DNA from 3 places in the Mannheimia sp. genome. Region 1 is predicted to be linked to each of the others. Evidence: riboswitches for the same ligand, from Rfam matches in the RefSeq annotation. Region 1 holds a riboswitch; each other region holds the start of a gene.
The links. A riboswitch is a leader RNA that binds a small molecule or an ion and turns the genes downstream of it on or off. The one in region 1 is predicted to bind thiamine pyrophosphate.
Positions count from the first base shown of each region.

Region 2: it holds a riboswitch for thiamine pyrophosphate, as region 1 does, so the genes downstream of both, thiB (thiamine ABC transporter substrate binding subunit) here and thiM (hydroxyethylthiazole kinase) in region 1, are expected to answer to the same signal.
Region 3: it holds a riboswitch for thiamine pyrophosphate, as region 1 does, so the genes downstream of both, ACJHV0_RS08290 (ABC transporter ATP-binding protein) here and thiM (hydroxyethylthiazole kinase) in region 1, are expected to answer to the same signal.

Region 1 covers NZ_JBXGGI010000142.1:4,060-14,821, forward strand. Annotated here, with positions in the region: gene thiE (thiamine phosphate synthase) at 1-1,368, shown strand, start outside; gene ACJHV0_RS09950 (MFS transporter) at 1,416-2,729, opposite strand; gene thiM (hydroxyethylthiazole kinase) at 2,722-3,540, opposite strand; TPP riboswitch at 3,597-3,700, opposite strand; gene nrdD (anaerobic ribonucleoside-triphosphate reductase) at 3,747-5,528, opposite strand; gene nrdG (anaerobic ribonucleoside-triphosphate reductase activating protein) at 5,525-5,998, opposite strand; gene ilvM (acetolactate synthase 2 small subunit) at 6,209-6,427, opposite strand; gene ilvG (acetolactate synthase 2 catalytic subunit) at 6,436-8,088, opposite strand; gene nrfA (ammonia-forming nitrite reductase cytochrome c552 subunit) at 8,430-9,914, shown strand; gene nrfB (cytochrome c nitrite reductase pentaheme subunit) at 9,934-10,590, shown strand; gene nrfC (cytochrome c nitrite reductase Fe-S protein) at 10,590-10,762, shown strand, end outside.
Region 2 covers NZ_JBXGGI010000074.1:5,321-16,082, reverse strand. Annotated here, with positions in the region: gene ACJHV0_RS05595 (transferrin-binding protein-like solute binding protein) at 1-146, opposite strand, end outside; gene rnt (ribonuclease T) at 603-1,292, opposite strand; gene gloA (lactoylglutathione lyase) at 1,375-1,782, opposite strand; gene ACJHV0_RS05580 (hypothetical protein) at 1,874-2,689, shown strand; gene ACJHV0_RS05575 (YdbH family protein) at 2,694-5,402, shown strand; gene ACJHV0_RS05570 (YnbE family lipoprotein) at 5,419-5,613, shown strand; gene folK (2-amino-4-hydroxy-6-hydroxymethyldihydropteridine diphosphokinase) at 5,610-6,083, opposite strand; gene pcnB (polynucleotide adenylyltransferase PcnB) at 6,136-7,662, opposite strand; gene dksA (RNA polymerase-binding protein DksA) at 7,716-8,165, opposite strand; gene thiB (thiamine ABC transporter substrate binding subunit) at 8,401-9,354, opposite strand; TPP riboswitch at 9,397-9,540, opposite strand; gene ACJHV0_RS05545 (amidohydrolase family protein) at 9,810-10,762, shown strand, end outside.
Region 3 covers NZ_JBXGGI010000115.1:14,434-25,195, reverse strand. Annotated here, with positions in the region: partial or broken gene ACJHV0_RS08320 (DMT family transporter) at 1-484, opposite strand, end outside; gene rpmA (50S ribosomal protein L27) at 587-844, opposite strand; gene rplU (50S ribosomal protein L21) at 865-1,176, opposite strand; gene ACJHV0_RS08305 (ABC transporter substrate-binding protein) at 1,368-2,309, opposite strand; gene tenA (thiaminase II) at 2,327-2,974, opposite strand; gene ACJHV0_RS08295 (ABC transporter permease) at 2,990-3,754, opposite strand; gene ACJHV0_RS08290 (ABC transporter ATP-binding protein) at 3,754-4,473, opposite strand; TPP riboswitch at 4,548-4,638, opposite strand; gene ispB (octaprenyl diphosphate synthase) at 4,756-5,751, shown strand; gene ACJHV0_RS08280 (epoxyqueuosine reductase QueH) at 5,854-6,600, shown strand; gene fabD (ACP S-malonyltransferase) at 6,704-7,639, shown strand; gene ACJHV0_RS08270 (hypothetical protein) at 7,657-8,133, shown strand; gene fabG (3-oxoacyl-ACP reductase FabG) at 8,155-8,877, shown strand; gene brnQ (branched-chain amino acid transport system II carrier protein) at 9,049-10,338, shown strand; gene mutM (bifunctional DNA-formamidopyrimidine glycosylase/DNA-(apurinic or apyrimidinic site) lyase) at 10,394-10,762, shown strand, end outside.

The DNA.
Region 1 (10,762 bases):
GCCCAACACCCACACGGCGTGCTTTGTGTAACACCTGTTGATGATCACACTTTCCGCCGGCAGTTTGAAGCCCTATTAATGCAAGGCTATCCAAATGCAATCAAAATTGGCTTACTTTGTTCACAGGCTCAAGTTGAGATTTTATGTGAATATATCCAAAAAATTCGATTAGAAAGTAAAAACTATTGCTTTGTAGTTTACGATCCTGTTGCGGTAGCAAGTAGCGGACAGGCTCTCTCAGACAGTATTTTATTACCCGTAGTGCAAGAAAAACTCTATCCGTTAGTTGATCTGATTACACCAAATGGAACTGAATTAGCCCTATTGAGCGAGACTGAAATTAATAGGTTTGATGATGTGAAAACTGCTGCTCAAATGCTTATTTCACAAGGTGTGAAGGCTGTTTTAGCCAAAGGCGGACATTTTGAATGGCAGGGCGAAACGGTAAGTGATTATCTGCTTAACTCCCAAGACATTTTTTCCTTTTCCCACCCAAGACTGCAAAGTGTTAATACACACGGTACAGGTTGTACCTATGCTTCTGCGGTGGGTTCAATGTTAGCCAAAGGTTTTGATTTGCCTGATGCCGTAACCGTTGCTACTGCGTATTTACAAAAAGGTTTATCGGAAAAAGAAGGGAGAGGGCAAACTGCACTAAGTTCGTTATGCCACACAGGCTACCCGGAAGATATTGATTTCTTCCCTCAAACCGCACTGGTTTCTGCACCGCTCAATTTGCCGAAAAAACCTTTTGCGGCAACTGATTATCAGCTTGGGCTTTACCCTGTGGTAGAGAGCTTCGAGTGGATTGAACGCTTGATTCTTGCCGGGATAAAAACCTTGCAAATTCGTGTGAAAAATCGACCGCTTGCAGAAGTTGAAACAGAAATTGCACGCTCAATAAAGCTTGCGAAACAGTATAATGTCCGCCTGTTTGTGAATGATTACTGGCAGCTTGCGGTAAAATATCAGGCTTACGGTGTGCATTTAGGGCAGGAAGATTTAGCCACAGCAGATTTAAATGCTATCCAACAAGCAGGATTGCGGTTAGGCGTTTCCACTCACGGCTATTTTGAAATTATGCGAGCCTTAGCAATTCAACCTTCTTATATTGCATTTGGACACGTTTTCCCAACGCAAACAAAGGAAATGCCATCGCAGCCACAGGGACTGGTTAATTTAGCGAAATATGTCGGTCTGGTTGCACCACTTCAAATTCCAACGGTAGCAATTGGCGGAATTAATGAAGACAGAATTGAAAATGTGATGAGCACCGGTGTAGGCAGTGCTGCAGTGGTGAGTGCCATTACGCAGGCTACAGATTGGCAACAAGCGGTTAAAAATCTGGAAAAATTTGCAAATGTGTAATTAAAATATAATTTAGGCGGATGTAAGTTCCGCCTAATTTGTTTCAGTTAAATCTCCGCCAATTCCAAATCTTTAGTTTCGTGAACTTGCCACAATGCCCAAAAGCTTAACAATGAGGCGACAGATAAATAACCTCCAACCCCAAATAAGCCGAAGTTTTCGTTAATTTTAACCGCAATAATGGTAAATACACTCGCCCCTAAAATACCTGCTGCGGTGTAGGCAAGGGAGGCTCCTGTGTATCGTACTTCTGTTGGAAAAAGTTCAGGTAGAATGACTGCCATTGGCCCAAAACTTAAGCCTATTAAGATCATTCCGATGGTTAAGAAAATAAAGATTGAGGTTGGTGTGCCGTTTTCTAGAAAAAATGGCATTATTAAGCCGTAAATTACGGTTGCCCCTGTGGCGATGAGTAGTAATAAACGGCGACCGATGCGGTCGGAATATAAGCCTGAGAAGAAAATGGCGATTCCGAAAATTACGGATGTGATCAGCAAATATTGGGTGTAGAGATTTGCCGGCAAGCCCAAACCTGTGGCGTAACCTGCTTTAGACACCGCAACAGGGCTTTTTACGAAAATCGGGGTAAAGGCAACTAAAATGTAGAATAGCACATAGCCTGCGGTGGCAATTAATACGCCGATCATAAATGGCTTGAAATGCTTGCTAAAGAGCGTTTTAAGTGGCGTGTGGCGGTTTTTCCCTTGTTGTTCTGCCTTGAGGAAAATTGGGCTTTCGCTAATTTTTATGCGGATATACAAGCCGATAAAAATCATCACAATAGAGGCAATAAACGGAATTCGCCACGCCCAATCCAGAAAAGCTTGTTCGCCATAAATGAGATTAACTAAGTAGAATGCCCCATTGGCTAATAGCAAGCCGATAGGAGCTCCCATTTGCGGAAAAATACCAAAAAATGCCCGTTTGTTTTTGGGGGCGTGTTCGGTGGCGACTAATGCAGCTCCTCCCCATTCTCCCCCTAAGCCCAAACCTTGCCCGATACGGCATAAGCAGAGCAGTACCGTTGCCCAAATACCAATAGCGGCATAGTTTGGCAGTAAACCAATCGCTACTGTGGATAAGCCCATCAATAAAAGCGAGGCAATAAGGGTTTGTTTACGTCCATATTTATCGCCGAAATGCCCGAAAATGATCGAGCCCATCGGGCGAGTGAAAAAGGCAAGGGCAAGAACGGAAAGCGACATTAATTGGTTAGAAACAGGGTCATCACTATTGAAAAACTGCACGTTAAATACCAGTACTGCAGCCATTGTGTAGATATAGTTATCAAAGTATTCAATTGCCGTGCCAACCATTGAGGCAACGGCAACTTTTGTCGGACTCGATTGTAGGCTAGACATATTCCACCTCCGCATATTGCTCAACCGTTTCCGGTATTAAAGCCCCTAATTCATCTAAAAGATTGACTGCAAATTGCCCGTATTGGGTTGGTTTGAGTGATTTTGCCGCAACTTCACCGGCAACCGCATAAGCGGTACAAGCCTCAACCAGTGCGTTGAAATAGCGTTTTTTCTCAGCAACGGCTAAAAATGCACCGCACACGGCACTTAATAAACAGCCTGAAGCGGTAATTTGTGGGAACATTGGGCTGCCGTTTTTAAGTAACGCAGTGCGTAAGCCATCGCTTACTACATCGGTTTCGCCACTAATGGCAACTAAGGTTTTATAACGTTTAGCAACTTGTTGAGCGATTTCCACAAGGCTATGCGAGCCTTCGCCGGCATCAACGCCTTTAGCCTGCCATTTTACGCCTGCGAGGGTGGCAAGTTCTCCTGCATTGCCTCGAATGGCGGTGAATTGGATTTCGTTAAGCAAGATTTCAACCGTTTGACGGCGAAAAGGTGTTGCTCCAACGCCGACAGGGTCAAGAATTACAGGAATGCCTAAACGGTTTGCCGTTTTACCGGCAAGCACCATTGCTTCCACTTCTTTGCCGATTAATGTGCCGATATTAATTACCACAGCCGAACTTAATTGAGGCACAGCTTCCATCTCCTCAATGGCAGTCGCCATAATGGGTGAAGCCCCGAGAGCCAATAAACCATTGGCGGAAAAGTTAGCGGCAACAATGTTGGTAATATTATGAACAAGCGGTCGATTTTGCCGAATTTTTTGCAAATAGGTGGATTGAAATGGGGTAGATGTGGTCATCGTTTATTCCTCATTGTATTGAAAAAACAATGCACCAACACGAACGGGAATAGATCGGTTTTAAGCCTTTAGTTTCCTACGTCAGTGCTAACTGCATCAGGTTCAACGGGTATTTCTCAGCTTGCTTTATTTGAGTAAACAAGCACCCCGACTAAATGAGAGCTCAATATAAAACTTTAGAAAAGGGTTGTAAAGTACCTTAAACGTTAAGCCGCTTCTCGATGATAAAACCGCAAACTATGCTCTTTTTGGCGGGCAGAACTAAAGGCAGAAACCCGTTTTAAATAGCCGATAACTCGTGTGCCGTAGTCAATATTTTGCGAGCCGCATTTGGAGCAACGATGCAAAGTGCGTTTGTCGATATGGCTACATTCGTTGCAAATTGTGATTTTGACGTTAATGCAGAAATAGTTGCAGCCTGTTTTAGCGGCGGTGTCTAATAGTGAACGATAGCCGTTGGCGGTTAAGGCTTCATCGAGGTTTAAATGCAAGGCTGAACCACCATCTAGCCATTCAATTAGCTTTTTGCCGTGCAGTAAGAATTTATCGAGAGCGTTAGTTTCTTCATCTTCTACCACATAGAAATAGGAGTTGTAGCAATCACGAGGCACGAAATAGCCGTCTGCTTTATCCCATTTCGCATTTTTTACCCCTAAATTTTCGGCAGGCACAAATTCAGTGTTGAACTTCACACCATATTGTTGGCTGGCAGCTTGGTTTGCCTCAAAAATTGTTTTTAAGCGAGATTGCACAAATTCAATATATTCAGGATTGTAGCCTACTTTCAAGCCTTGAGATTCAGCCGCTTCTGCCATACCGTTAATGCCGATGGTGAGGAATTGTTTATCTAACGAAATAAATCCAGCATCATAAACAGGCAGCATTCCGTTGGCTAAATATTCCTCCATCAATTTTCGGTAAGCATATTGATATTTATGGATCTTGCTGACTTCTGAACTCAAATCACGCTTATCTTGCACTAAACGGTTCATATTAATCGTAATCACATTTATCGAACCTGTTGCTACACCGCCAGCACCGAGTGAGTAAGAGAAGGTGTGATCACTGATTTCATTGCGTAAACGGCAGCAAGAAGCGAGGGAATCAGGGTTATCCGACTGATAAATAAAAAAGGAATTACCTTGTGCCAGTTCATTTGCCATTTGGTTGGCAAATTCGTCATCTTTGCATTTACCTTGTTCAGTTAGCATTGCGGCAGTTACTACAGGGAACGTAAGAATGGCTTTGCTGCGTTCTTTGTTAAACCATTGCATAAAGAAAAGCTGCAATTTAGCGGTGGTTTCCCAGCAGGGCTTTTCAAAATCAGGGAACACAAAGTTACCGAACATTGCCTCAAAATAGAATTTATCGTAAACCGAAATATTCCAAAATACGCTTTGATAGCCTCGTGCGGCAGCCGGTTGGTTAATGCTGTAGACCACTTGTTGGAGGTGATTTTCAATGTCGGAACGATGGGTTTTCAGGTAGTTATCGCCATAATCTTTACGGGCAAAATAGTCAAAATAGGTAAGAAATTCAACGGTCGCAACAGCTCCGGCAAATTGGGAACTAACCGCAAAAACAAAATTGACAAAAGAGCCGCAAAAAGAAGCCAGATGTTTTGGAGCTTTGGATTCGCCCCCCAGTTTGGTTAAGCCATCACGCAAAAACGGATACATTGTAACCGATACACAATAAGGTTTGAGGCTGGTTTCATCGTGAACGTAAATTTCGTGTGCTTCAATTTGGCGTAAGTATTCGCAAGCGGTCTCTTTATCAAAAAGTTTTGCAATTTTTTCGCTGATTTTTGCTCGATTAATTTGCACAAAAAAATCTTTCATCAGCTCGTTTTCCATTGTGGCAATATTTTTTTGTGTTACGTTGGCGTTAGCGTCCATTTTTGAGCCATCAGCCGCATTTTGGGCTTGAATGTAGTGGTCAATAAAAGCTAATTTTTCTGAAATTTGTTTCGCTTCTAAGCGAATCATAGCATTGCTCCTTTGATAAATAAGTGGTTTAGATTTTCATTATTGCGTAAATCAATAAAACGTTGGTTAGTGGTCAGGCTGTTTAATCCGCCTTGCTCGGCAATCCAACGACCTGTTTTTAAGTAAGTTAATTCAGTCAGTAAACAAGGAGGAATTTCGTGCCGCTCTAAGCCTGTGTAGAGGCAAGTTTGTAGCTTTTGTTGCTTACAACGTTTTAATAAAGAGAGTAATGTTTCCGCTTGCCATTCACCCCCCATAAATAGCACGCAACTAATTAAACCTTGATAGCGTTTTAGGCGTTCATTGAGATAATCAAGCGTTAGCTCTTTTCCCTCACAGGCTTTCCAACTCTCTACACTATGGCAGCCTTTACAGCCAAGCGGACAGCCTGTAATGAGAAAAGCCAGTGAAGTTTCATTCGGCACTTCTTGCCAAACAATTTGTTCTGAACTGAATCTGAGGTTTTCCATTTTTATTATTAACACAATATGTTGTGTTTTTTAACATTATTTAACACTATATATAGTATGTTAGATCTGTTGGGTTTAAAAAGTAAAGAGCAAAAAACAAGAAAAATAGGTTGAAATTTGAAGATGTGAATAAAATCAAAAAGATAGAGAATTGTAAATTTTTGGCGAAAAAAAGACCGTGTAGAAAACACACGGTCTTGAAAAGTTTGACTAATTGATCTCTATAACATCAAACAGTTTTTCTAATTGATGGGTTAAAAGTGAAATCTGGCGTTGGCTTACTAAAGTCAATTCTAATTCAAATGTTGCATTATTTGCTTCAACCTTCAAACTTTTTACTTCAAAACCACGATGACGGATCATTCTTAAAATACGCTCTAAAGTTTCCGGGCGTTTGTTGGCTTTTAAGGTTAATTGATATTCTTGCATTTTTCCTCCTACACATCATCGTCCAGCATATCCGCATTACAAGCACCTGGTGGCACGAGAGGCCAGACGTTATCTTCTTGTGGAATGCAAACGTGGAGTAAATACGCCCCTTTGGCATTTAACAAGCGGTCAATTCCGTCCGAAACTTCGCAAGCCTTTTCAATGCGTTCGCCCTCAATATCAAAGGCTTTAGCAAGCATTACGAAATCCGGGTTGTCGTCTAAAATTGTTTGGCTGTGGCGACCGTGGAAGAACAGAGATTGCCATTGGCGAACCATTCCTAAACGTTGGTTATCCAGCAACAAAATTTTTACCGGCAGCTTACCACGCTTGATAGTGCCAAGTTCTTGAATGTTCATTAAAATTGAGCCATCGCCCGTGATAACAATGACTTGATCTTCAGGACGAGCAACTTGAGCTCCGATTGCAGCAGGCAAGCCAAAGCCCATTGAGCCGAAGCCTGCTGAGGTAATGTAGTTTTTCGGATCGGTATAAGTTAAATGTTGTGCCGACCACATTTGGTGCTGACCAACATCGGTTGTTACGACACTGTTTTTTGCTTTACGGTTAGACAAGGTATGTAATAACGCAACCGCATCGATATCACCATTACCGCTATTTTCTTGATATTGGAAGTCAAATTGCTGTTTTAAATTACGTACATCTTCACGCCAAGCATCAATGTCTAACGGTTGAGCTAAATAATTAATTGCTTCTATGAGGCTGCCTTGTAGGGCAATTTGAGCTTGTCGTAGCTTGTTAATTTCAGCATTATCAATATCAATATGAATGACTTTTGCGTGAGGAGCAAAAGTGTCTAATTTACCGGTTACACGATCGTCAAAACGAGCACCACAGGCTATGAGTAAATCGCACTCTTGCACGGCATAGTTAGCGGCTTTTGTGCCGTGCATACCAATCATACCCATATAAAGCGGATCGGTTGGTTCGATAGTGCCTAATCCTTTTAGTGTGGAAACAGAAGGAATATTTGCAATTTTTACAAAATTTCTGACCGCTTGTACACCGTCTGCCATTCCTACGCCTCCACCAACGTAAAGCACAGGGCGTTTAGCTTCTGATAATAGTTTTTTGGCTTCAGCTAGTTTCTCTGCATTTTGTGTAGGAGCTTTCTCTTTCGTATAAACAATGGGTTGAGCATTAATAGGAGCTAATTGAACATCTCGCGGAATATCAACTAATACAGGACCCGGTCTGCCACTTTGAGCAATTTGGAACGCAAGGGCTAAAATCTCAGGTAGTTCTTCAATACTTTGAACGATAAAACTGTGCTTAGTACAGCCGAGCGACAACCCGAGAACGTCTGCTTCTTGGAAGGCGTCTGTACCTATTAAATGGCTTGCAACCTGCCCGGTAATAGCAACGATAGGAATAGAATCTAGTGCTGCATCACCTAATCCGGTAATTAAATTCGTCGCTCCCGGTCCTGAAGTAGCAATGCAAACGCCCACTTTTCCTGTTGAACGAGCGTAACCAATTGCTGCCATTGCAGCACCTTGCTCATTGCGGCAGAGAAGATGCTCTAAGCCCGAATCATATATGGCATCATAGGTTGGCATTATTGCTCCCCCCGGATAGCCAAAAAGATGAGTTACACCGTGAGCTTTTAGGCTCTCAGTAATAAATCTTGCACCATTCATTGTGTTGTGTCCTTCGCATTTTTTATTATTTGTTAAAAAATGTTATAGATACCACAAATTCACTATTTTTTAAACTTTAATTTTGACTAAAGTAAGAATTGATTTTATCTATAATTTAAGCAAATAAAAGTCGTTTTTATTTAGGCTGTAAAAGGCTTTAACCCTTAAGGGGTATTTTGCGGAATTTTCTTGATTTAATTCAAAAAATATTCACTTTGCGATAGTAGAGTTGATTTAAATTTCATATTCTCTTTAATGAATTATTAGAATTTTCTTATTAATGTAATAGGAAAAATTCTTATTTATATTTAATGATTTTTTACCTGAGTGGGAGAACCAAAATGAAATTATTCACGAAAAGCCTAATGGTGGCTGCAATTTCAATATTGGGGTGTTTACAACCGGCTTTAGCAGAAGAAGCAAAAAAAGAGTCTTTAACAGATAAAGCCGTTAAACACGAAAAATTAGGCGTAACGGTTGAGTCTGCAAACCATCTTTTTGCAGAGAAATATCCGCTCCAATATAACTCTTGGAAAGCGACTTCTCAATCAACCGACCGTGGTAGTGCGTTAGAGTATGACCCACGTTATGTGATTTTATGGGCAGGCTATGCGTTCTCTAAAGATTATAACAAACCACGTGGGCATTACTATGCGGTTACCGATGTGCGTGATATTTTGCGTACCGGGGCACCTAAAGATGAAAACGACGGTCCACAGCCTTCAGCTTGTTGGACCTGTAAAGGTCCGGATGTTGCTCGCTTAATTGAAGAAAAAGGTGAGCGTGGTTATTTTGACCCTAAATGGGCAAAATATGGTTCAGAAGTCGTAAACTCAATTGGTTGTGCAGACTGCCACGATACAGCTTCAGAAGAGTTTAAAGAAGGTAAAGCAGCACTTCGTGTTGCACGTCCTCACGTATTGCGTGCGTTAAATACCATTGGTTGGAAATTTGAAGACTTAGACAAGCACGGACAACGTCCAGCCGTGTGTGCAAACTGCCACGTGGAATACTACTTCAAAAATAAAACAGACGTAACTTTCCCTTGGAAAAACGGTATTGATGTAGATAGCATCGAAAAATACTACGATGAAATCAACTTTGCCGACTGGACACACGCCTTATCTAAAGCACCAATGTTAAAAACCCAACACCCTGACTTCGAAGTTTGGGCTCAAGGTACACACGGTAAAAACGGAGTGACTTGTATTGACTGCCATATGCCAAAAGTGAAAGATAAAGACGGAAAAGTTTACACCGAACACAAAATCGGTAATCCGTTCGATAACTTTGAAGCGACTTGTAAAACTTGCCACGAGCAAAGCAAAGAAACACTTGAAAAACGTGTGAAACAATACAAACACGATGTGAAAGAAGCGATGATTCGTTTAGAAGATCAATTAGTGAAAGCTCACTTCGAAGCGAAAGCGGCTTGGGAAGCCGGTGCAACAGAAGTTGAAATGAAAGATATTTTAACTGCAATCCGTCACGCTCAATGGCGTTGGGACTACTCAGCGGCAGGGCACGGTAACCATTTCCACGCACCAGATGTTATGCTACGTACTATCGCAACCGGTATTGACCGTGCAGCAGATGCTCGTGCAGAGTTAGGTGTAGTATTAGCGAAACACGGCGTGACCACTCCGGTTGCAATTCCAGACATCTCAACCAAAGAGAAAGCACAATTAGCGATTGGCTTAGATATTCCTAAAGAGCAAGCTGCGAAAGATGAATTCTTAAAAACAGTTGTGCCACAATGGGAAAAAGAAGCTCGTGCTAAAGGCTTATTGCCTGCAGAAGACGCACCAAAAGCAGATGCAAAATAATGTAGCTTGAGGTGATACTATGAAAAATTTAATCTCAAAAGCAGGGCGAGGAATCGCCCTCCTACAAGCGGTCGCATTTGCAAGTTTTTTTGCAATTTCAACCGCTAGTGCAGAAATGCCGGCTCCGCCAAAACCACTTTGGCAATCTGAACAAGCGGATAATTCACAAATTGCTCAAGATGCTCGCCGTGATCCAAACAAATACTGTACGCAATGTCACGAAACAGCAAATGCGACAGGTAAACCGTTCCATCACGTAGGCAAACATTTCCAAAAAGATGTGAAAAGCCCGAACACCGGTGAGCAAATTACTTGTGTGAGCTGCCACGGCAACATTTCTGAAAGCCACCGTAAAGGGGCGAAAGATGTGATGCGTTTTAATCCGCACGGTAAAGCATCTAACCCTGAGTTAGAGCGTTCTGTTCACGAGCAAAACCAAGTGTGTATGGCGTGTCATAATCCGGACGCTTTGCGTGAAAAATTCTGGGCTCACGATACTCACGCATCAAAAATTTCGTGCACAAACTGCCACGAAATTCACCCGGAAAAAGAGCCGATGAAAGGCATTGCAGAAAAAGATCGCATCAAACTCTGTGTAGATTGCCATACCAAAGTGCATTCAGGAGAATTTAAAAACCCTGAAATGAAAGCCACAGAAGCAAAAGGAATAAAATAATGACTTGCACCCGTAGAGATTTCGTCTCAGGGGCAGGTGCTATAGCTGTCGTAGCAAGCACCGGGCTTGCTACCTCAGTAACTCTTGCTACTGAGAAAGAACAAAAGAAAATTCGCTATGCGATGGTACACGATGAAACCTCTTGTATCGGTTGTACTGCGTGTATGGACGC
Region 2 (10,762 bases), on a different contig from region 1:
TCATCTTGTAAACTTGGTTTTTGAGGTACATTTGGCGTATGAGATTCAGCTTTGGATGATTGAACATCAAAGCTTCCACCATTTGCTGAGCAAGCAGTAAGTAGTGCCGCATTAAGCAGTACAAAACCGCTTTTAAGTTTAAACATAGCGTCTCCTTTAAAAATAAAATAAAAACAAATAAAATAATAATCATTATCATTTTATTTGTTATATAAACTAATGTAAAGACTTGGACTTATTTTGTAGTACTTTAATGCTTTTTTAGTTAAGTAGGTGAGGCTGGAGATAAGGCTAACGCTTTGAGTACAACTAATTGATTTTTAGATAATAAATTAAGAGGCTGACAAACCGCTATTGCTGTATTAAGCGATTCGAAGTCAAAAGTCGAGTTTTCAATCTGAAAGTGCGGGTAAGTTTTAGATAACTTGCAGTTTGAAAGATAGATTGTATTTGGTCATAAAAACCTGCCCCTTAATCAGTTGGTTGTTTAGTCCAACTTTAGGGCAGATTATTACCCAGCTTTTTTATGCTCTACAAGCGGTTAATTTTCCATAAAAATTTGCAAGAAATTTATCCATTCTATTGTTTTTATGCAAAACGTGTTATTTGCTTGTATCTTCATCAACTTGCAACAGCGGAAACCCACCTAAATCTTTAAGGCGATTCACCATTGCACAAAATAACTCTGTGGTTTTTTCGGTATCGTATAATGCACAGTGGGCTTGGTGTCCGTCAAAACTAATTTGGGCGGCTTGGCAGGCTTTAACTAACACCGTTTGTCCGTACATAAAACCTGCAAGGGTTGCAGTATCAAACATTGCAAAGGGGTGGAAGGGATCACGTTTAGCATTAATCCTTTTAACCGCTGCCTGTAAAAATCCCTGATCGAACGCAGCATTGTGAGCCACAATCACCGCACGTTGGCAACCCTGCTCTTTCATCGCTCTACGCACCATTTTAAACATTTCGGGAATAGCGATATTTTCTGCCACCGCACCTCGCAATGGGTTATCAATATCAATGCCGTTAAACTTTAGCGACTCTGGGTTAATATTCGCCCCTTCAAACGGTTTGATATGAAAATGGCATTTTTGGTCTTCCACTAAGTAACCGTTTTCGTCCATTTTAACCGTAATTGCCGCCAGTTCTAATAACGCATCAGTTTGAGCATTAAGCCCCGCAGTTTCAACATCAATCACAACGGGCAAATAACCACGAAAACGATTTTTTAATAGATTATAATCGGTTGGTGGTGTAGTCGATTGAGAGGTAGATTCAGTTATATTTTCCATTTTTATTTCAACTTAAAAATACAAGCGGTCTGATTTGCAAAATTTTTTACAAATCCGACCGCTTGTGAATAGATAAAAGGAATTAGTTTCCTAATGCGGCTTGTGCGTTTTTGTTTTCAATAAATTCGATTTTATAACCATCCGGATCTTCCGCAAAAGCAATAACCGTTGTGCCGCCTAATACAGGACCCGGCTCACGGGTAATTTTACCACCTGCCGCACGCACATCTTCAATCGTTTGATAAATATCATCAACACCTAATGCAATATGACCATAAGCAGTACCTAGCTCGTAGCTATCCACACCCCAGTTGTAAGTCAGCTCAATAACTGCACTTTCGCTTTCGTCAGCATAGCCTAAGAAGGCTAAAGAGTACTTGTATTGCTCGTTCTCACTTCTGCGTAACAAACGCATACCTAACACTTCGGTATAGAATTTGATTGAACGCTCTAAATCTCCAACGCGTAACATTGTGTGTAAAATTCGCATATTTTCTTTCCCCCTTGAAGTTAAAAAATCTTGCGTATTATGGCATAATTTGAGCTTAAAATCATTTTCTTTCCATTTTTTAGGATTATTTATGGCTCACGATCACGACAGCCCATCAAAACTTGAAATTGCCACACACGCAGCCCTGCCGATGGTGTTAATGCTATTTATTGAAATGGCACTTAATTTTTACGCCTCTCCGGATAATGCTATTTTCATCTCCCCTTATTTATTGGCGTTTTTTGTTACCTCTTTCATCGCCATTTTAGTATTATGGAAAGGTGAGATTTGTCGTGGGCAAACCAGCCGCTTAACCTTTATTCTGCCTTTTTTACTGATTTTTGCAGTCGGAAATTTTATTTATTCGATTGCTTTCACACCTAAATATAACCCAATGGCAATTGCAAGTTTTGCTGCCATTTTATCTTGCTTGATCTATTTTCGTTTGCCGGAAGATGAAACGCTCTACAACACGTTGATGTATTGTGGTTTTGGCATTGTGGCAATCGGCATTATTCAATATTTAGCAATTTATTGGATTGAACTGCCTTCACTATTTAACGGCATTCGTGCCAATAATTTTGCTCAAGTGCTGCTTGGCATTTTACTCGCTGGCTGGTATTTAATGTTAGCAAAAAGCCGTTTAGAGGTTTTCTTGAAATTATTGGTAAAAGCCGCCTTAATTGTCTTGATACTTAACTACTGCTGGTCAGCATTTGTGTTATATCAACATTTGCAAATTATGCCGGAAATGCCATTGCTCTCATTCATTCTTTATTTTGCTGCACAATTTGTGATTTTGCTGATGCTGGCGTGGTTACTACTTGGAAAAAATATCAAAAATCCGACCGCTTGGAGTGTCGCTACAACCCTTGCAATCTTATATCCATTCGCCAATGTAGCCTGATTTTATGAAATGGGTATTACGCATTTTCGGCATACTTACCGCAATATTCATTGCGGTGATTGCCTTTTTATGTGTGCCTAATACCCAACTTGCTACTCCCATTAACTGGATTTTACCGAAAGAGTGGAAAGTGAAAATTCCACAAGGGTTACACCTAAATTGGCAAGGTTCATCAGTTTCACAATTTCAACTTTCTTATCGAGATTGCCCGCTGATTAGTGCAGATAAAACAGATCTCACTTGGATTAAGCAAAACCACCTATTTGTTGAAAAATTAGACATTGACTCCCACTGCTTATCACTCTTTCCCAAATCGGAAAATAATTCCAACACTTCGCTAAAAGCATTACTGGCGGTGATTCCTGATGGCGAAGCAACTATCCACTCGCTTAATTGGAAAAATCTCCCGGAGAATTTTAACCCAAGAATTATCCACTTGTTAGAACAACAAACCGCCTTGAAAATTTCCCTGTTTAATGGAGAAATCAAAGCTACATTAGCTCAACAAGCGGTCGATTTTTCCGCATTTTTTACAAATGGGAAATTGAATGCCGATTTAACTTACCAACCAAGCAAGCAAGAGCAACATAAGCTTACACTTTCTGCTGAAATTGAAGATAATTTCCTTACGCTTCCACACACTCTTTCAGCAGAATATTACTGGCAGCTGCCCGATGAAATCATTACAACCAAAGCCTTACAAAACGGGCATTCAACCTTGAATTGGCAGAAAAACGCCCAACAACAATTTGAAGGAAACTGGCAGGCAAGCCTTAGTACTGAAAATGATAAGCTCAATTTCCCTTTTCTGTTTGACGGCAAAAGCCTAGAAATCAAACAAGGGCGTTTTGATTGGAGCTTAACCGAACGTTTTCCGCTTCACGGCTTTGTTACAGCAAAAGTTACTCCACAATCTTTTACCAACCAGCCATTTTTGCCGCTTAAAACGGCTATTCGTATCAGCTTGCTTTCCCAAAACAGTTTAGGAAAAGGCAATATTGTGATCTCCAATTCAGAGGGCGAAATTACCGAACAAGGGCTGAATTTACCACTACGTTTGACAGGTAACATCAAGCACGGTAACTTTATTTTATACAGCAGTATTCCGCTGGATTTTCAGGGTAATTACGATGATTTAACCTTGAAGTTTTTACCCACTTCCCTGCTTCGTTTGACAGGGAAAGAGCGTTATTTAACGATTGATGATTTACGTTTTCCGCTTGCCGGGATCAAAATAGATAAACAAGGTATTCACGGGCGATTACACGCCATTCTTCGAGGACAAAGTCCTGACTTTAAAAATATTGAATTCCATTTAGATGGACAAGCTCAAAATTTTAAAGCAGGAGCGTTAGATTTTTTCCAAGATCCGAAAGACCCAAAAGCCGTTAAAGATAGCTGGAAATGGCGAATTTGGGGAAACTCCAATCTTAACGCTTTTAACAGTAAAGTAAATTTAAGCGGTAGAGGGCAATGGCATAAAAATACGGTGCAGCTTAACGAACTGAAGGGCGATTTATCCTCTGTGAGGCTTGATGGCACAACTATTTCCAAAACAGAGCTAACCAACGCCCAAACAATACAATTTAATATCAAAAAATTCACGCTTGACGGAGCTATTCAGCTCAAATCACCTGAAATTAAGTTTGATTACGGTGGTCTGCTACCAAAACCACAAGCAAAACTTGCTTTTAACGGTGAGTTAGAAAATCTTAATTTCAAAGGTACAGTAAATACCACCGAACTTGGTCCGCTTAAATTATTTGCTCGCCGCCAATTAACCGCAGATGCCAGCCAAATTATCGGTAAGCTATATTGGCTAGAGCAGTCTGCACAAGGCTTTCAACCTCTTTTTCCATTCCGTAGCCAATGGATAATTAATAACGGCACAATTCGTGGCGAAACGGCATTTACCGCCAGTGCAGAAAAAGGCTTAATTGCAGGCGGGCATTTAACCATTCGCAACGGAGGATTATCCTTACCAGATGGCGAGGCAAAAGGCATTGAATTTGCTCTACCTTACCGCTATCAAGATGGACGCTTTCATTTCGGTGTAAAAAAACCGATAGATGTCAAAGTCGCACAAATCAAACTCGGCGAGTTAGCCCTTGATAATGCCTCAATGAAAATTAATGGTTACTACCCTTACACTAAATCTAAACCATTGAATTTAAATCAATTATCCTTTAATTTATTTGGCGGTAAACTCAATGTAAAACGCTTCGCCTTACCGCAAACCGAAATTGCTTATCTGAATTTAGAGCGGTTAGATTTTGAGAAAATTTTGCAATTTATGCAATATCAACAAATCGATCTGAAAGGCAAAGCCAACGCTACCTTGCCATTTTGGCTAAGCGGCAAACCTTGCTACATCTGCGATGGCTTACTTACCCAAGCGGAAACCTCTTATTTAACCTTTACCCCTGAATTGCTTTCAGAAATGAAGAAAAGTGGTTACACCGAGCAAATTTTGTTACATTTAGTGGATAAAAGCACGATTAATGATTTTCGCAGTCTGATTAATGTCGGCTCAAAAGGCGATTTAGTGTTGGACGGAAAATTAAAATTATCGTCTAACCAAGATCAATCCAAAGTGAATTTAAACTATAATCACCGAGAAAATATGTTTGATTTGTGGAAATTAATTAACTACAGCTCACAATTTGAGCAAAAGCTAGAAAATTATCTCTACCAAAAATTAGATGATGAATAAAAATAACGGAAGAAAAATGAAAACAGCCTCATTTTGTTTTGCAATTTTTTTGCTAAATTTGACCGCTTGTACACCCAAAGTGCAGCTCGAAACGCCTGCTGATGGGATAACCATTAATATGAATGTAGTGGTAGATCACCGCATTGATGTGAAGATGGACGAAAAATCCCGTGCGGTGATCACGAAAAGTGAAAATAAAACGAAAAATTAGTTAAAGGTTGCCATTTGGTGATCTTTAAATTGCTGATAAATATCGGCTAATTTTTCCCCTGTTGGTAATACCAAATTCGGGCTTAAATCAAACATCGGCACAATCACAAATTCACGATTTTTCATCTCAATATGTGGCACGTCCAAACGCTCGGTTTGAATTTGCTCATTGCCGTATAAAATAATATCCAAATCCAACGTCCGCTCGCCCCAACGGCGTAAACGCACTCTGCCCTGTTCATTTTCAATGCTTTGTAACTTATCTAGCAATTCAGTTGGCGATAATTCGGTTTCAAATTTCGCTACGGCATTCACATAATCAGGCTGATCTTGCGGTCCAACAGGTTTTGAGCCATAAAATGGGCTAATTTCAAAATGAATTGCAAATTTTTTCAATTTTTCGACCGCTTGTTTAAGCTGTTCGAGAGGATTATCAAGGTTTGAGCCTAAGGCGATGTAGACAGTTTGCATAATTTTCCTTTCCTAAAAAAGTAGGAGCGAAAGATTTTTCGCCCCTACAACATTATTCAGTTTTAGATGTTTTCGTTTTTTTCTTAAACGTTCTACGGCGGCGTTTTTTCTTCGCTTCAGGCTGAATATTAGGCAAATGACGAACCGATTTTAACAACTCACCACGTTGCCCCTCATTGCTGAATTGGTATTCGTGCCACCAAGCAGCAAGTTCAATTAAATCGCCACCTTCAATTTCCGCACGCATCACTAACAAGTCAAAGCCTGCACGGAATTTGATATGTTCCAGCGTTTGTTGCGGGCGGTTGCCACTACGTTTCATCATTTGGAATTGCAATGCCCAAATATCACGAATAACCGAAGTATGACGACGATGCAAGGCGATAGCTTTGCAGCTATCTGCCAAGATGTCATTTGCCGCTAACATCATTGCATCGTGGCTGTTGAAACCACCTTCATTTTTAAGTTGTTCCATTTTTTCACGCAATGGATACCAAAGCAGTGCAGCAAATAAGAAAGCTGGATTAACAGGCAATTGATCTGCAATGCGTTCATCTGTTGAGGTTAATGCTTTATTAATCATACGCTCAGCATTTGAATCCCCTTTTGGGGTGAAAAACGGCGTTAATACAGGGAACAAGAATTGCCACAAATCGTATTCACGTAATAATTGATAGGTTTTTAGCCCTGCTCCTGTTTGTAATAATTTGAGCGATTCATCAAACAAACGAGCTGCCGGGATATTCGTTAAAAGCACCGCCATATCACGAATTGGAGCTTCTGTTGCTTTATCAAGGAACATATCCAGCTTCGCCATAAAACGAATGGCTCTGATCATACGCACAGGGTCTTCTTGGTAGCGGATTGCAGGCTCGCCAATGAGCGATAATTTGCCTGCTCGTAAATCCTCAATACCGTTGAAGAAATCAAAAATCAAGTTACGTTTGGTATCGTAATATAACGCATTGACGGTAAAATCACGGCGTTCGGCATCGTCTCTTAATGTGCCGTATACATTATCACGCAATAGCATTCCTTCATCGCTTACTTTCGAGATTTTGTCATTGCTGTGGGAAGCGTGCCCTGCTCGGAAGGTTGCTACCTCAAAAATTTCACGCCCGTAAACAATGTGAGCTAAGCGGAAACGACGACCAATCAAGCGGCATTGTCTGCCGAAAATACGTTGAATTTCTTCCGGGCGAGCATTGGTGGCAATATCAAAATCTTTTGGTTTTTTTTCAAGTAATAGATCACGAATACAACCACCAACAATATAGGCTTCAAACCCGGCAAGATGTAATTTATCTACAATCGAAAGAGCATTTTTAGGGAAATCCTTCGGACTAATCCCATATTGAGCTGCACTTACCGTGAATTTTTTATGTAGGAGATGAGAAGGCACATCTGTTTGATGACCTTTACTGCCTTTTTTATGGCTTTTTTGTTCTGTTAATTTAGGGGCTGAACGTTTAGAGCGACTGGATTTAGTTGTTTTCTCCGCTCTTGGTTCAACTTCTGGCTTATTTTCCTTCTCTTGCTTTTTTGGTTTGGAAAATAATGACTTAATATAATTAAAAATAGTACACCTCTAAATAGTAAATGCCTCTTTAAAAGAGGCATTATGTAACTTGATTATAAACCTAGCTGCTTCTCGCGAATTTCAGCTAATGTTTTGCAATCTATACATAAATCTGCAGTTGGGCGAGCTTCTAAGCGTTTGATGCCGATCTCAACACCACAGGTTTCACAAAAACCGTAATCATCTTCTTGAATTTTATGTAACGTTTGCTCAATTTTTTTCAACAATTTACGTTCACGATCACGATTACGAAGTTCTAAACTAAACTCTTCTTCTTGACTTGCACGATCGTTAGGGTCAGCGAAGTTCGTCATATCTTCTTGAAGCTGGCTTTTTGTGCGTTCTGCTTCTTCCATAATTTGACCGTGCCACGCTTTCAGAATTTTTTTGAAATGCTCACGTTGAGCTTCATTCATATACTCTTCATCTTTTGCCGGCTCATAAGGCTCAACACCTGCTAATGCTAATAAACCAAGAGAGGTGGTTTTAGCCGTTTCAGTCATAGATTACTCCTTGTTTGGAATTTTATTGTTAAAATTATATCCCGAATACAACCTAACTTCCTTGTAACTACATTATACGAAAAAATCAACATCTTCGGGTTTTTAGTAATGGCGGCTATAAATAACACAAAATCGAATGACTAACAAATAAATTTGCAAAAATTTTGCATTTATATTGATTTATTTGCTCAAAATTATAGCCGAATTTACGTTCGGCTATCATTCTGTTTATTTCTTACCAGCTTTTTGACCAATCGGCGAGCCATTTTTGAATCGTTTCATTAGAGGGCGGAGTAAATTCTAATGTGTTGTAGGTTGGCATTTCTGCAAAAGCAGGATCAACACCTTCCGCTAAAACAGGGTTCATTACATTATGGTAAGAAATAATATGTTGCGACTCAGGCTTATGCAAAAATGCTAAAAATTGATTTGCTAACGCTCTTTGTTTAGTCGTTTTTACAATTGCCGCATTTTCTACTTGAACTAAATGCCCTTCCTCAAATGGAGCTGCCACATATTTATCGGTGTTTTCGTGCCACTTATGATATAAAGGCGATGTAGTATAACTTAATACTAAATCCGATTCCCCTTTTAAGAAAGCTCCATAAGTTTCAGACCAACCTTTACCGACCGTTACGGTATGTTTTGCCAATGTTTTCCAAGCCGTTGGAGCTTCATCACCATACACTTGATTTACCCACATTAAGAAACCACGTCCAACGCTACTGGTTCTTGGATCTTGGTAGATAATCTTTAAGTCTTGGCGTTCAACCAGCTCTTTCAAACTTTTCGGCGGATTTTTCAACTTTTCTTTATCGTAAATAAAGGCATAAGAGCCTGTATCATACGGAAAGAAAATTTTATCTTTCATCTCTAATTTGGTTTTTGCCTCAAATTCCGTGAACAACCCTGAATTTTCAGCTTCAGTTTGCAAGAAATTATCAATGCCTAAAACCACATCGGCTTTGGTTTTTTCACCTTCTAAACGCACACGGTTGAACATTGTTACACCATTATCAAACGGCATAAATTTTAAATCACAGTTACACTCTTTCTCAAAATTTTGCTCTAATTTTGCAGCCGGACCATATTCAGAGGCAAACGAACTATAAGTGTAAACGGTAAGTGTTGGTTGGTTGGCAAAAGCGGTGGAGGTAAGTAGTGCCAATGAAGATAAAATCAGTTTCATAAAAAGTCCTTCTAAATTACGTTGATAGAAGGATTTAAGAGGCAAGTTTGCTATCTCAAATCCCTACGCTGATATTAATCAGATCAGGTTCTATGGGTATTTCTCAGCCACAAGCGGTCGGATTTTAGAGAAAATTTGCAAATTTTTAAGCAAATTAAACCGCTTGTTGCACCCCAATGAGAACGCTTTATTGTAAAAAGTTTGTTGCTGAATTTCAATATTCGCAAACGTTTGCTATTTAGCAAAAAAATCATTATACTACCCACCTAGTTCAAACAAGGAACTAGAAATGAATTATCCTACTTTAATAATGACTCCAAATTCTACGCAGCTACGCATCGTTTCACGAGGCGTGGCTGTTTTTTTATTCATTTCTAAACATTAAAAATCGCTCTTAAAGGCGATTTTTTTATGATACTTAATCTACATTGACAATATTGAAAGGAATAGCATAGATGAGCCAATTGATTCGTACCCTAAAAGGTCATATTCGTGATGAAATCATTAAAAAAGGCGGCTGGGTAAATGCTCACGCTCACGCAGATCGTGCATTTACAATGACACCCGAGAAAATCACTGTTTATCAAAATGCGAATCTACAACAAAAATGGGACTTGGTAGATGAAGTAAAACGTAATTCAAGCGTAGAAGATTACTACCGTCGCTTCTCTCAAGCGATTGAATTGATGATTTCACAAGGGGTTACTGCATTCGGTACTTTTGTAGATATCGATCAGGTATGTGAAGACAGAGCCATTATTGCCGCTCACAAAGCCCGTGAAGTGTATAAAAACGATATTATCTTAAAATTTGCTAACCAAACCTTAAAAGGAGTGATTGAGCCAACGGCGAAAAAGTGGTTTGATATTGGCTCTGAAATGGTGGATATCATCGGTGGATTGCCTTACCGTGATGAATTAGATTATGGCAAAGGCTTGGAAGCAATGGATATTTTAATGGAAACTGCCAAATCACAAGGTAAAATGTTGCACGTTCACGTCGATCAATTTAACTCACCAAAAGAAAAAGAAACCGAGCAACTATGTGATAAATCAGTTGAACACGGAATGCAAGGGCGAGTTGTCGCTATTCACGGTATCTCAATTGGGGCTCACCCAAAAGATTATCGTAAAATGTTGTATCAAAAAATGCGTGATAGCCAAATGATGGTGATTGCCTGCCCGATGGCGTGGATTGATAGTGGTCGTAAAGAAGACCTCCAGCCGTTCCACAACGCTTTAACGCCTGCGGATGAATTAATTCCTGAAGGCATCACAGTGGCAGTGGGGACAGATAACATCTGCGACTATATGGTGCCACTGTGTGAAGGCGATATGTGGCAAGAGTTAAGCCTACTTTCTGCGGGTTGCCGTTTCACTAACTTAGAAGAAATGGCAAATATCGCCAG
Region 3 (10,762 bases), on a different contig from region 1:
TCAGCAACACCCCGAGAGCATAGGTATTAAGTTGCAAAATTTCAGCAAATTTATCGTTAAAAAAAGCAATAAGACCGGCAATAAATAACATAAAGCCAAGCTTTTGGAAAAAGCCGAACTTTTCCTTAAATAACAAGAGGCCTAATAGAATCATTGAAAATGGGGCTAACTGCCACAAGACTTGGTTAGTAACAGGCGAAACGTAGTGCAAGGCTTCTGCAAATAGGAAGAAATTAGCCGCTAAACCGCATACGCCTAACAATATTAAGCTGAATTCTTTTTTGCTACAAGCGGTCAATTTTGGTAAACGTTTTGCAAATCCCAGAATCAGTAATAATCCGGCTGAAGCAATGACAAATCTCACCCACACTAACGTTTGTGCATCCATAACTTTCAGAACTTGCTGTGCAGCAATTGGTAGAGTTCCCCACGTCATCGCTGCAATTAATGCCAGAGAAAAACCAAGTAAAGGTCGTTGTTTCATTGTTGAAATTCCTTTTTCTATTCTATGTTTTCTATATTCTGGAAATATGGTGATATAAAAAAACCCCGCCATTGGCGAGGTCTCTTATTGATTTTGAAATGATTAGTCAGCAATGATGCTTACATATTTACGGCTTTTCTCGCCTTTCACTTCAAATTTAACTTTACCGTCTGCAGTTGCAAATAAAGTGTGGTCTTTACCCATACCTACATTTGAACCCGCGTGGAATTTAGTACCACGTTGACGAACAATGATGCTACCTGCTAATACAGATTCACCACCGAAACGTTTAACACCAAGGCGTTTAGCTTCAGAATCACGACCGTTGCGAGTTGAACCACCAGCTTTTTTAGTTGCCATCTTCTAGATCTCCTCTGAAATTATGCTTGAATCCCAGTGATTTTCACTTCTGTGAACCACTGACGATGACCTTGTTGTTTACGGCTGTGTTTACGACGACGGAACTTAACGATTTTAACTTTCTCGCCACGACCTTGTGCTACAACTTCAGCCACTACTTTTGCACCAGCAACTACCGGTGCACCAATTTTAACATCTTCGCCATTAACGACCATTAAAACTGAATCGAATTCAACTTTCTCACCAGTTGCGATTTCAAGTTTTTCTAAACGAACTACTTGACCTTCGCTTACACGGTGTTGTTTGCCGCCACTTTGGAAAACTGCGTACATATTTACTCCGCTATGTGCCATCTGCTTTTGCGTTTAGGCACTTAATTAATTCATAAAAATAGGGTTGCAATTCTACGGAAAAACATTAAAAAGAGCAAGCAGGATTTTAATAAAATCTTTAAAAATTTATGTTCCTACTTTTTAGACTGGCTATTTTGATCTTTTTTCCGATTTCACAACCCCAAAGACCGTTATTTTAGTTCAACCGCATATTCTTCCAGTTTTGGCATTTCTTTGACTAAGCCTTGCGATTTTAAAAATTCTGCCATTCTAGTGTAACGATGAGCATCTAATGCTCTAGGACGATGTGCAAGACGTGGTAAAGTATCAGCCCACGCTCGGAGATTTAATTCATTATTTAGTTCTTGTGGTTTATAACTGACAAACTCTTCCCACGCAGTTTGTGGGTGATTGAGCGTGTAGATGGTAGCTTTCTCTAAAGCGGTCAAAAAAGCAGAAAATTTTGCATCTTGTGCTTTGTCTTTATGAGCAACTAAAATCAATTCATCATAAGCAGGGACACCGTGTTCTTCAGGGAAGAAGGCTTTCCCTTTTTGATGTTCTAATGCAAGTTGATTTAGCTCGAAATTACGAAAAGCCCCAATTACCGCATCAACTTGCCCCGAAAGTAATGATGGCGAGAGCGACCAGTTCACATTGATTAACTCAATATCATTTTCCTTCAAACCAGCTGATGAGAGCATTGCTTTAAGTAACGCATCTTCAAATCCGCTAACGGAATAGCCAATCTTCTTACCTTTCAGATCGGCAATGGTATTGATCTTGCCGTTATCCAGCACGACAAGACTATTCAGAGGAGTGGCAACCAATGTACCTATACGGCTTAGAGGCAAGCCTTGTGCCACTTGTTGTTGAAGTTGCGGCTGATAATCCACCGCTAAATCTGCCTTACCTGCGGCGACTAATTTGGGTGGCATAGAAGGATCAGCCGGTTCAATAATTTCAACCTCCAAACCTTGTTCGGCAAAATAACCTTTCTGCTGTGCCACAATAATGGCAGCGTGGTCAGGGTTTACAAACCAATCTAGCATTAGGCTGATTTTTTCTTTTGCCATAACGTTGTTGGCTGAAAGTAGAGCCGCAACAGCAAATAAAGTACGATGAAGTTTCATAAATGTCTCCTTTTTAGTTAGCTTAAATCCAGCCCCATTTGCCAAAATGCGGCTTCCATACGACTGGCAGTATTGAAAATTTGTTGTAATTCAGCTTTTCGTGTTTCATTTAAAGGTTCATAGAGTTTAGCCAAATAATCAGCAAAGGCTTGGCTGTCTTGCTGAAACTCACTTGACGCGTAAGTATCAATCCAACTTTGATAAGGATTATTCGCCCCAGAATAAGGAGCAATGCGGCGAGCAATTTCAGCATAGCCAATCGTACAAGGAGCAAGAGCGGTATAAAGCTCTGCTAATCCGCCTTTCATTCCGCAATCTAAAACATAACGAGTGTAGGCAACACAAGCTGGAGATTCTTCCGTTGCAAATAGTTCTTCCTCTTTAATGCCCCATTGCTTGCAATAATCAATGTGTAATTGAATTTCGCTCAGTAATCCTTCATTCATTTTTTGGGCGAAATGAATATCTTCAAACCGTTCAGCCTTGAAAATACCGAGTGAAATTGCTCGGCTATATTGAAACAAAAAACGATAATCTTGCTTTAAATAGTGTTGAAAACAGTGCTTGGGTAACGTGCCATTAGCAAGTTGTTTCACAAAATCGTGATCGATATAATCAAGCCAATATTGCCCTGCTTTTTCGGTAAGTCGTTGAATAATAGACATAAATTCTCCTTATCATTAATGTAAATGTACAGCCCAAGGTACAAGGCGTTTAAGTAATTTATCGGTAACAAAGTAGAGCAATAATGCAATCACAATCAAAATAAAAAGAGCGGCAAACATCAAGTCTGTCTGCATACGAGCGTTAGCGTGGAGCATTAAGTAACCTAAACCTTGTGAAGCACCAACCCATTCCCCCACAATCGCCCCAATAGGCGCAACCGACACTGCAATGCGTAAACCTGAAGCCAGTGATGGCAAAGCAACAGGGAGCTGAACTTTAAATAACATTGCAATAGGTGAAATCTCTAAGGTTTTTGCCAAATCCAACCAAGTTTTTGGTGTATTGCGTAACCCATCAAAACAGGCAGCAGTTACAGGGAAGTAAATAATCAGCACCGTCATCACAATTTTGGAAGCAAGCCCATAGCCAAACCACAGAACGAGAAGTGGTGCTATAGCAAACACAGGAATAGCTTGAGAAATAACAAGTAAAGGCAGCAAGAATTTAGACAACTGCTTATAGCGAGTCAGTAACAATGCTGAGCCTAACCCGAACAAAAAGCCGAGCAGCAAGCCTAACACAATTTCCAATAACGTGATTTGGGCGTGAGTAGCAAGAAGCGGTGCATTTTCAATTAACTTTTGCCAAACCGTAAGCGGTGAAGGCAACATATAAGCAGGCATTCCACCAAAACTAACCGCCCCTTGCCACAATAAAAGCAAGCAAAATGTAATCACAAGCGGTCGAAAAAGTGGAATTTTTTGCAAAAAGGAACGCATTACTCTCCTCCGCCGGTTAATTCATTAAATAATTGTTGCTGTAATACCCATTGCCGGTGATTGTTAAGTTCTCGTGGTCTGTCGCCTTCTAGGGCAATAGTTAGAGCAATTTCAGCAGGTTGATGACGTAAAATGCAAATTTCATCGCTTACACGAATTGCTTCTTGCGGATCGTGCGTAATCAACAACACCGTTTTATCTCGCAACAGCTCAACGGCAAGGGCTTGTAATTGATGGCGAGTTACTGCATCAAGGGCGGAGAATGGCTCATCCATTAAAATGAGATTTGCCTCTTGCATTAACGTGCGAGCTAACGCCACTCGTTGCCGCTGACCACCCGAAAGTTGATAACAACACTTATGCAAATGCTCACCTAGCCCGACTTGCTCAAGCAGGCTTATCGCTTTTTCTTGGCTTTCTGCTGATTTTTGCCCACTTAAATGAGCCTGTAACTGAACGTTGTCAATTATTGATAACCACGGATAAAGCGAGTCGGTTTGAGCTAACCACGCAATACGAGTGTTGGGATCAAAAGAGATTTCGCCCGTTTGTATCGCTTCGCTTTCTAATCCTGCAATAATGCGTAAAAGTGTTGATTTTCCAACACCACTTGCTCCTAACAAACTGGTCCAACTTCCTTTTTTAAGTTGAAAATTGAAATGTTGAAATAGCACCTGCTCGCCAAATGTTAAGCAAAGATTGCGGATTTCAATGTGCATAATGCCTCCAAATCAACGATTTAGAGTAAGGCAAGAAACGCGTGAAAAAGACGAAAGAATAGAGATAGGGATTGAGTTTGGCATCATTAGTTTCCTACGGCAGTATTAACTGAATCAGGTTCACGGGTATCATCTCAGCTGAAAACAGCACCCCGACTAAAATTAGCTCAAGTCTAAGAAAATTTAGCCCAATATGCAAATGCTTTCTGAAATTATTCTTTTTGAAGACGGCTGATTTAGGGTAGAATGTAGAGCAAATTTTACCTAATCAGATGGAAACAAATGGCTACGCAATTAACTCTCGAACAAATTCAAGCCCTTGCAAATGAAGATATGCAAGCGGTAAACGCAGAAATTTTGGCTCAACTTAATTCGGAAGTCTTATTGATTAACCAGCTTGGGCATTACATTATCGCAGGTGGTGGAAAACGCATTCGCCCGTTAATTTCCGTGCTTGCAGCCCGTGCGTTAGGTTATCAAGGTAAAAAGCATATTACGGCGGCAGCCTTTATTGAGTTTGTACATACGGCAACATTATTGCACGATGATGTGGTGGATGAATCCGACAAACGTCGTGGGCGAGATACGGCAAATTCTGTGTTTGGCAATGCAGCAAGCGTGTTAGTGGGCGATTATATCTACACTCGCTCGTTCCAAATGATGACAGATTTAGACTCGCTTCGTGTATTAAAAGTAATGTCTTCAGCAACCAATGCGTTGGCAGAAGGTGAAGTTCAGCAATTAATGAATGTGAACGACCCAAACACCACTGAAGCAAACTATATGCGTGTGATTTACAACAAAACCGCACGTTTGTTTGAAGCTGCGACTCAATGTGTGGCAATTGCCGCGGAAGCAAGCGAAGAAATCGAAAACGGCTTAAAAGATTACGGTTGTTATTTAGGCACGGCATTCCAACTTGTTGATGATATTTTAGACTACTCCGCCCAAAGCGAAAGTTTAGGCAAAAACGTGGGCGATGACTTTGTGGAAGGCAAACCAACGCTTCCGCTCTTACACGCAATGCACGCAGCAGAAAAAGCAAGCAAAACCGCTCAAGTGGAGCTGATCCGCAATGCAATTGAAAACGGTGGTGAATTGGAGCAAATTCCAGACGTTTTAGCCATTATGACGGAACACAAATCTCTCGACTACGCAATGCAAAAAGCCCGTGAAGAAGCCCAAAAAGCGGTCGATGCGTTAGCGGTATTGCCTGAGAGCGAATATAAACAGGCATTGATTTCACTAGCGTATCTGTCGGTAGATCGCTCTTATTAATTTGCAAAACATCAGATAAATTTAACCGCTTGTAGGGGCAAATGATATTTGCCCCATAACCTATAATTCTTTTGGGCAAATGTTATTTGCCCCTACATAACAATGACAGAACAAAACCAACAACCCCAAGAACATATTGAAAGCGTGCGTGCTAGACGCAGAGCTCAAAATCAAAAAAAAGACCCAAACGCCCCGTTTGTGCGTGAGAAATTAACTCTTCCGAACGGACACAACAAGTTGCTGCTGCACTCTTGCTGTGCCCCGTGTTCGGGCGAAGTGATGGAAGCAATTCACGCCTCCGGCATTGAATTTACCATCTATTTCTATAACCCGAACATTCACCCACTCAAAGAGTATCTCATTCGTAAGGAAGAGAATATCCGCTTTGCTGAAAAGTGGGGTATTCCGTTTATCGATTTAGATGACGACTACGAAAACGACCGCAAAGAGTGGTTTAAAAAAGCCAAAGGGATGGAATGGGAACCTGAACGAGGCATTCGCTGCACAATGTGCTTCGATATGCGTTTTGAAAAAGCGGCAGAATACGCCCACAACAACGGCTTCCCGGTCTTTACCAGTTGCTTAGGTATTTCTCGCTGGAAAGATATGAACCAAATCAACGACTGCGGACACCGTGCCGCCGCCAAATTTGACGATGTGGTTTACTGGGATTACAACTGGCGAAAAGGCGGCGGCTCACAGCGAATGATCGAAATCAGTAAGCGTGAACGCTTCTATCAGCAGGAATATTGCGGTTGCGTTTATTCCCTGCGTGATAGCAACAAATGGCGATTAGAAACTGGGCGTGAGCGAATTGAGATCGGTAAACTGTATTATTCGCCAGATTAATCTACGACAAGCTGTCAGATTTCACCAAAAATTTGCAAGGTTACATCGTAGGGGGAAATTGCAATTTTCCCCTACAGGTTACAATTTAAAAGAGGAATAAAAAATGTCAAAATTCGCTATGGTTTTCCCAGGTCAAGGCTCACAAGCAGTTGGAATGCTTGCAGACCTTGCTACACAATATCCAATCGTAGAAGAAACCTTCAAACAAGCAAGTGATGTGCTTAGCTATGATTTATGGGATTTAGTTCAAAACGGCACAGCGGAAGATTTAGGTCAAACCCAACGCACTCAACCTGCTTTATTAGCCGCATCGGTGGCGATTTTCCGTGTATGGCAAGAAAAATACCCTGAATTAAAACCGTCTGTAATGGCAGGTCATAGCTTGGGAGAATACTCTGCCCTAGTTTGTGCCGGCGTGTTAAACTTCCAAGATGCCATCAAATTAGTTGAATTGCGTGGTAACGCAATGCAAGAAGCCGTGCCGGCAGGCAGTGGTGCAATGTATGCGATTATCGGTTTAGACAATGAAGCGATTATTAAGGCGTGCGAACAAGCAGCAACTGAAACAGGTGAAATTGTTTCAGCAGTAAACTTTAACTCACCGGGGCAAGTGGTGATTGCCGGCACAAAAGCGGCAGCAGAAAAAGCAGGTGAATTATGCAAAGCGGCAGGGGCAAAACGTGCGTTACCATTAGCAGTGAGCGTGCCTTCACACTGTGCGTTAATGAAACCGGCGGCGGAAAAATTAGCCGCAGCATTGCAAAATATCACGCTAAATCAACCGCTTGTACCTGTTATTAACAACGTGGATGTGGCAGTTGAAAGCGATGCAGATACCATCCGCAACGCACTTGTTCGTCAGCTTTATAGCCCTGTGCGTTGGACAGAAACCGTTGAGAAAATGGCACAAGATGGCATCACAACGCTTTATGAAATCGGTCCAAACAAAGTATTAACCGGTTTAACAAGCCGTATTGTGAAAGAGTTATCAGCACAAGCGGTAAACGATGTTGCCAGCCTTGAGGCAGTTCAAGCCTAATTTCAATGAGCGATAAAATGAGCAAAGAAACTTTATTTATGCTGTTCAGTGTATTGATTGCCTTAGTCATAGTGCCTGCCAGCTATATGTTTAGTAATGTCGATCCGCTTGAAAGTAGTTCCATATTTAAACAATTTGGTATGCTTTCGGTTGCCGCTGCTTGCTCATTTTTAGCTTACTTTTTGGCTATTAATCCGAAAATTCGTCGAGCATTTATCGGCGGGGCAGCACTTACTACCACGGTTATTCAAGCGTGGGCTATTTATGGCGTGTTGTTAAGCAAAGGTGATCCAAAAGGTGCGGTGGTTTTATTTCAAATTTATTTATTAAGTAGTTTAGGATTATTGCTCGTCTCAACAATATGGGCGTTTGCTCGCCCACGTTGGATTTATCCACAGCAAGGTTCAGCAGTTAAATATGCGTTATTCGGTGGTTCAACCACTGTGATAAACTACTTTATTATTCTTTTTATTTTTTATATTTTAACGCTTTAATCGTCTTTTATAGGAGAATGTATGAGCAAAATCGCATTAGTTACAGGTGCAACTCGTGGTATCGGCAAAGCAATTGCCGAAGAATTAGTCGCAAAAGGCTATACCGTTATTGGTACAGCAACCTCTGAAAAAGGTGCGGAGTCTATTTCTGCTTACTTAGGCGAAAATGGCAAAGGTTTAGTGCTAAACGTGGCAGATGCAGAATCTATTGATTCTGTGTTAAAACAGATTAAAGAAACCTTTGGTGATGTGGATGTGTTAGTGAATAACGCAGGCATCACCCGTGATGGTTTATTAATGCGTATGAAAGATGATGATTGGTTCGATATCATTCAAACTAACCTTACATCAGTTTATCGTTTGTCTAAAGCTGTTTTACGACCAATGATGAAAAAAGGCGGTCGTATCATCAGCATTGGTTCTGTAGTTGGCTCAATGGGTAATCCGGGTCAAACAAATTACTGTGCGGCAAAAGCAGGCTTAGTGGGTTTTTCTAAATCATTGGCGAAAGAAGTGGCGAGTCGTGGCATTACGGTAAACGTCGTTGCACCGGGCTTTATCGCAACCGATATGACCGATGAACTAAACGAAGATCAACGCAATGCAATCTTAAGTCAAATTCCGGCTGGCGAACTTGGCTCTCCACAAGATATTGCAAAAGCAGTGGCATTCTTAGCCTCAGATGATGCACGTTATATCAACGGCGAAACCATTCACGTGAATGGTGGGTTATATATGGGTTAATATTTCCTTTCTATTTTGTTAAAAGTCGGCAATTTGCCGACTTTTCTTTTCTAAAAACACATTTTTCCACAATATCAAGCGGTCTTTTTTTGCAAGAAGTTTGCAAATATGGCACAATTCTCCCCTTATTTTTTAATGTCTTTCCTTTTTAATTTTTAAGTAGTAATTATTATGACTAAAAATACCTTCATCGTGGGCTTTATGCTCTTTGCGATTTTCTTTGGGGCGGGTAACTTAATTTTTCCGCCAAAACTCGGTTTAGATAGTGGCGTTGATTTTCTGCCTTCTATTATTGGCTTTGTGATTACCGGTGTGGGTTTGCCACTGCTCGGAATTGCCGTGAGCGGTTACTATCAAGGTGGTTACAAAGAAGCCTTGAGCAAAAATGTTCACCCTTATTTTTCTCTGCTATTTTTAATGGCAATTTATTTAACTATCGGACCATTCTTTGCCATTCCTCGTACAGGGGCAACGGCTTACCAAATGGCAGTTGTACCCTTTATTGGTGAAAGTAGCACAGTTTCTTTATTGATATTTACACTCGTTTATTACTTGATTGCGGTATGGTTCAGCTTAAACCCATCAACGGTAGTAGATAGAATCGGGGCAATCTTAACCCCTGTATTGTTAGTTGCGATTTTAGCATTAGTTGTTAAAGCGGTTATCTTATTAGGCGGAAATGAATTGCCTGTAGCTGCAACTAAAGCTGATCCTGAAACCCCTCTCTTTACAGGTATTGTTGAAGGTTATTTAACAATGGATGCTCTAGCCTCGATTACTTTCTCTGTGATTGTGATCAGTGCAATTAAGGCGAAAGGTATCGGTGGTAAGGACTTAATCAAGCAGACTTCAATGGCTGGGGTAATTGCAGCTATTGCATTAGCAGCAATTTACATTTCTCTTGCGTGGATTGGTAATCACTATCCGATTAGTGCAGAAACTCTCGCAGAGCTGAATGCAAAAGGTCAAAACATCGGTACATTTATTCTTAATAGTGTCGCAACTGATACCTTCGGTGAGTTTGGTCGTACGCTACTGGGCGTAATTGTAACGCTTGCCTGTTTAACCACTTCAATTGGGTTAATCGTAACCACAAGCGAATATTTCAATGAAGTATTCCCGAAAATTTCCTATAAAGTGTATGTATTAATTTTTACGCTTATTAGCTTTGGCATCGCTAATCAAGGCTTAGATTTTGTTATCTCAAAATCAGTGCCGGTATTGTTAGTGCTATATCCTATTGCGATGACGGTTATCTTCCTAATGTTTATTAACATCTTTATTAGACTACCATTACTGGCTCAACGCTTGCCATTAGCACTGGTTACTATTGTGTCCATTTTATCCGTTGCCGGTGTGGAAGTGATAAACGCTCTGCCGTTGAAATCTATTTCAATGGAGTGGATTCCGTTTGCAATTGCAGGTACAGTAATTGGTTATCTATTTGGTAAAAAAGCCTAATTAACAACATTTAGGGTGCGTTTATAAACGCACCTTTTTACTATAAGGAATAAAAATGCCTGAATTACCCGAAGTTGAAACCAGCGTACGAGGCATCGAGCCTTATTTAAAAGGACAAACAATTAAGCAAATAATGGTCCGCCAACCTAAACTACGCTGGGTAGTTAGTCCTGAGCTGTCTCAAATGGAAAATGCAAGAATTGAAGCAGTAGAAAGACGAGCGAAATATCTTATCATCCGCACCGACAAAGGCGATATTTTAGTTCATCTAGGAATGTCCGGCTCACTTGGCATTTTGCAAGAAAACCAACAAAAAGAAATTGGCAAGCACGACCACGTCGATCTTATTACCCAAAACGGCACTGTTTTACGCTATAACGATCCTCGCAAATTCGGCTGCTGGCTATGGGCAGAAAAGGCTGAA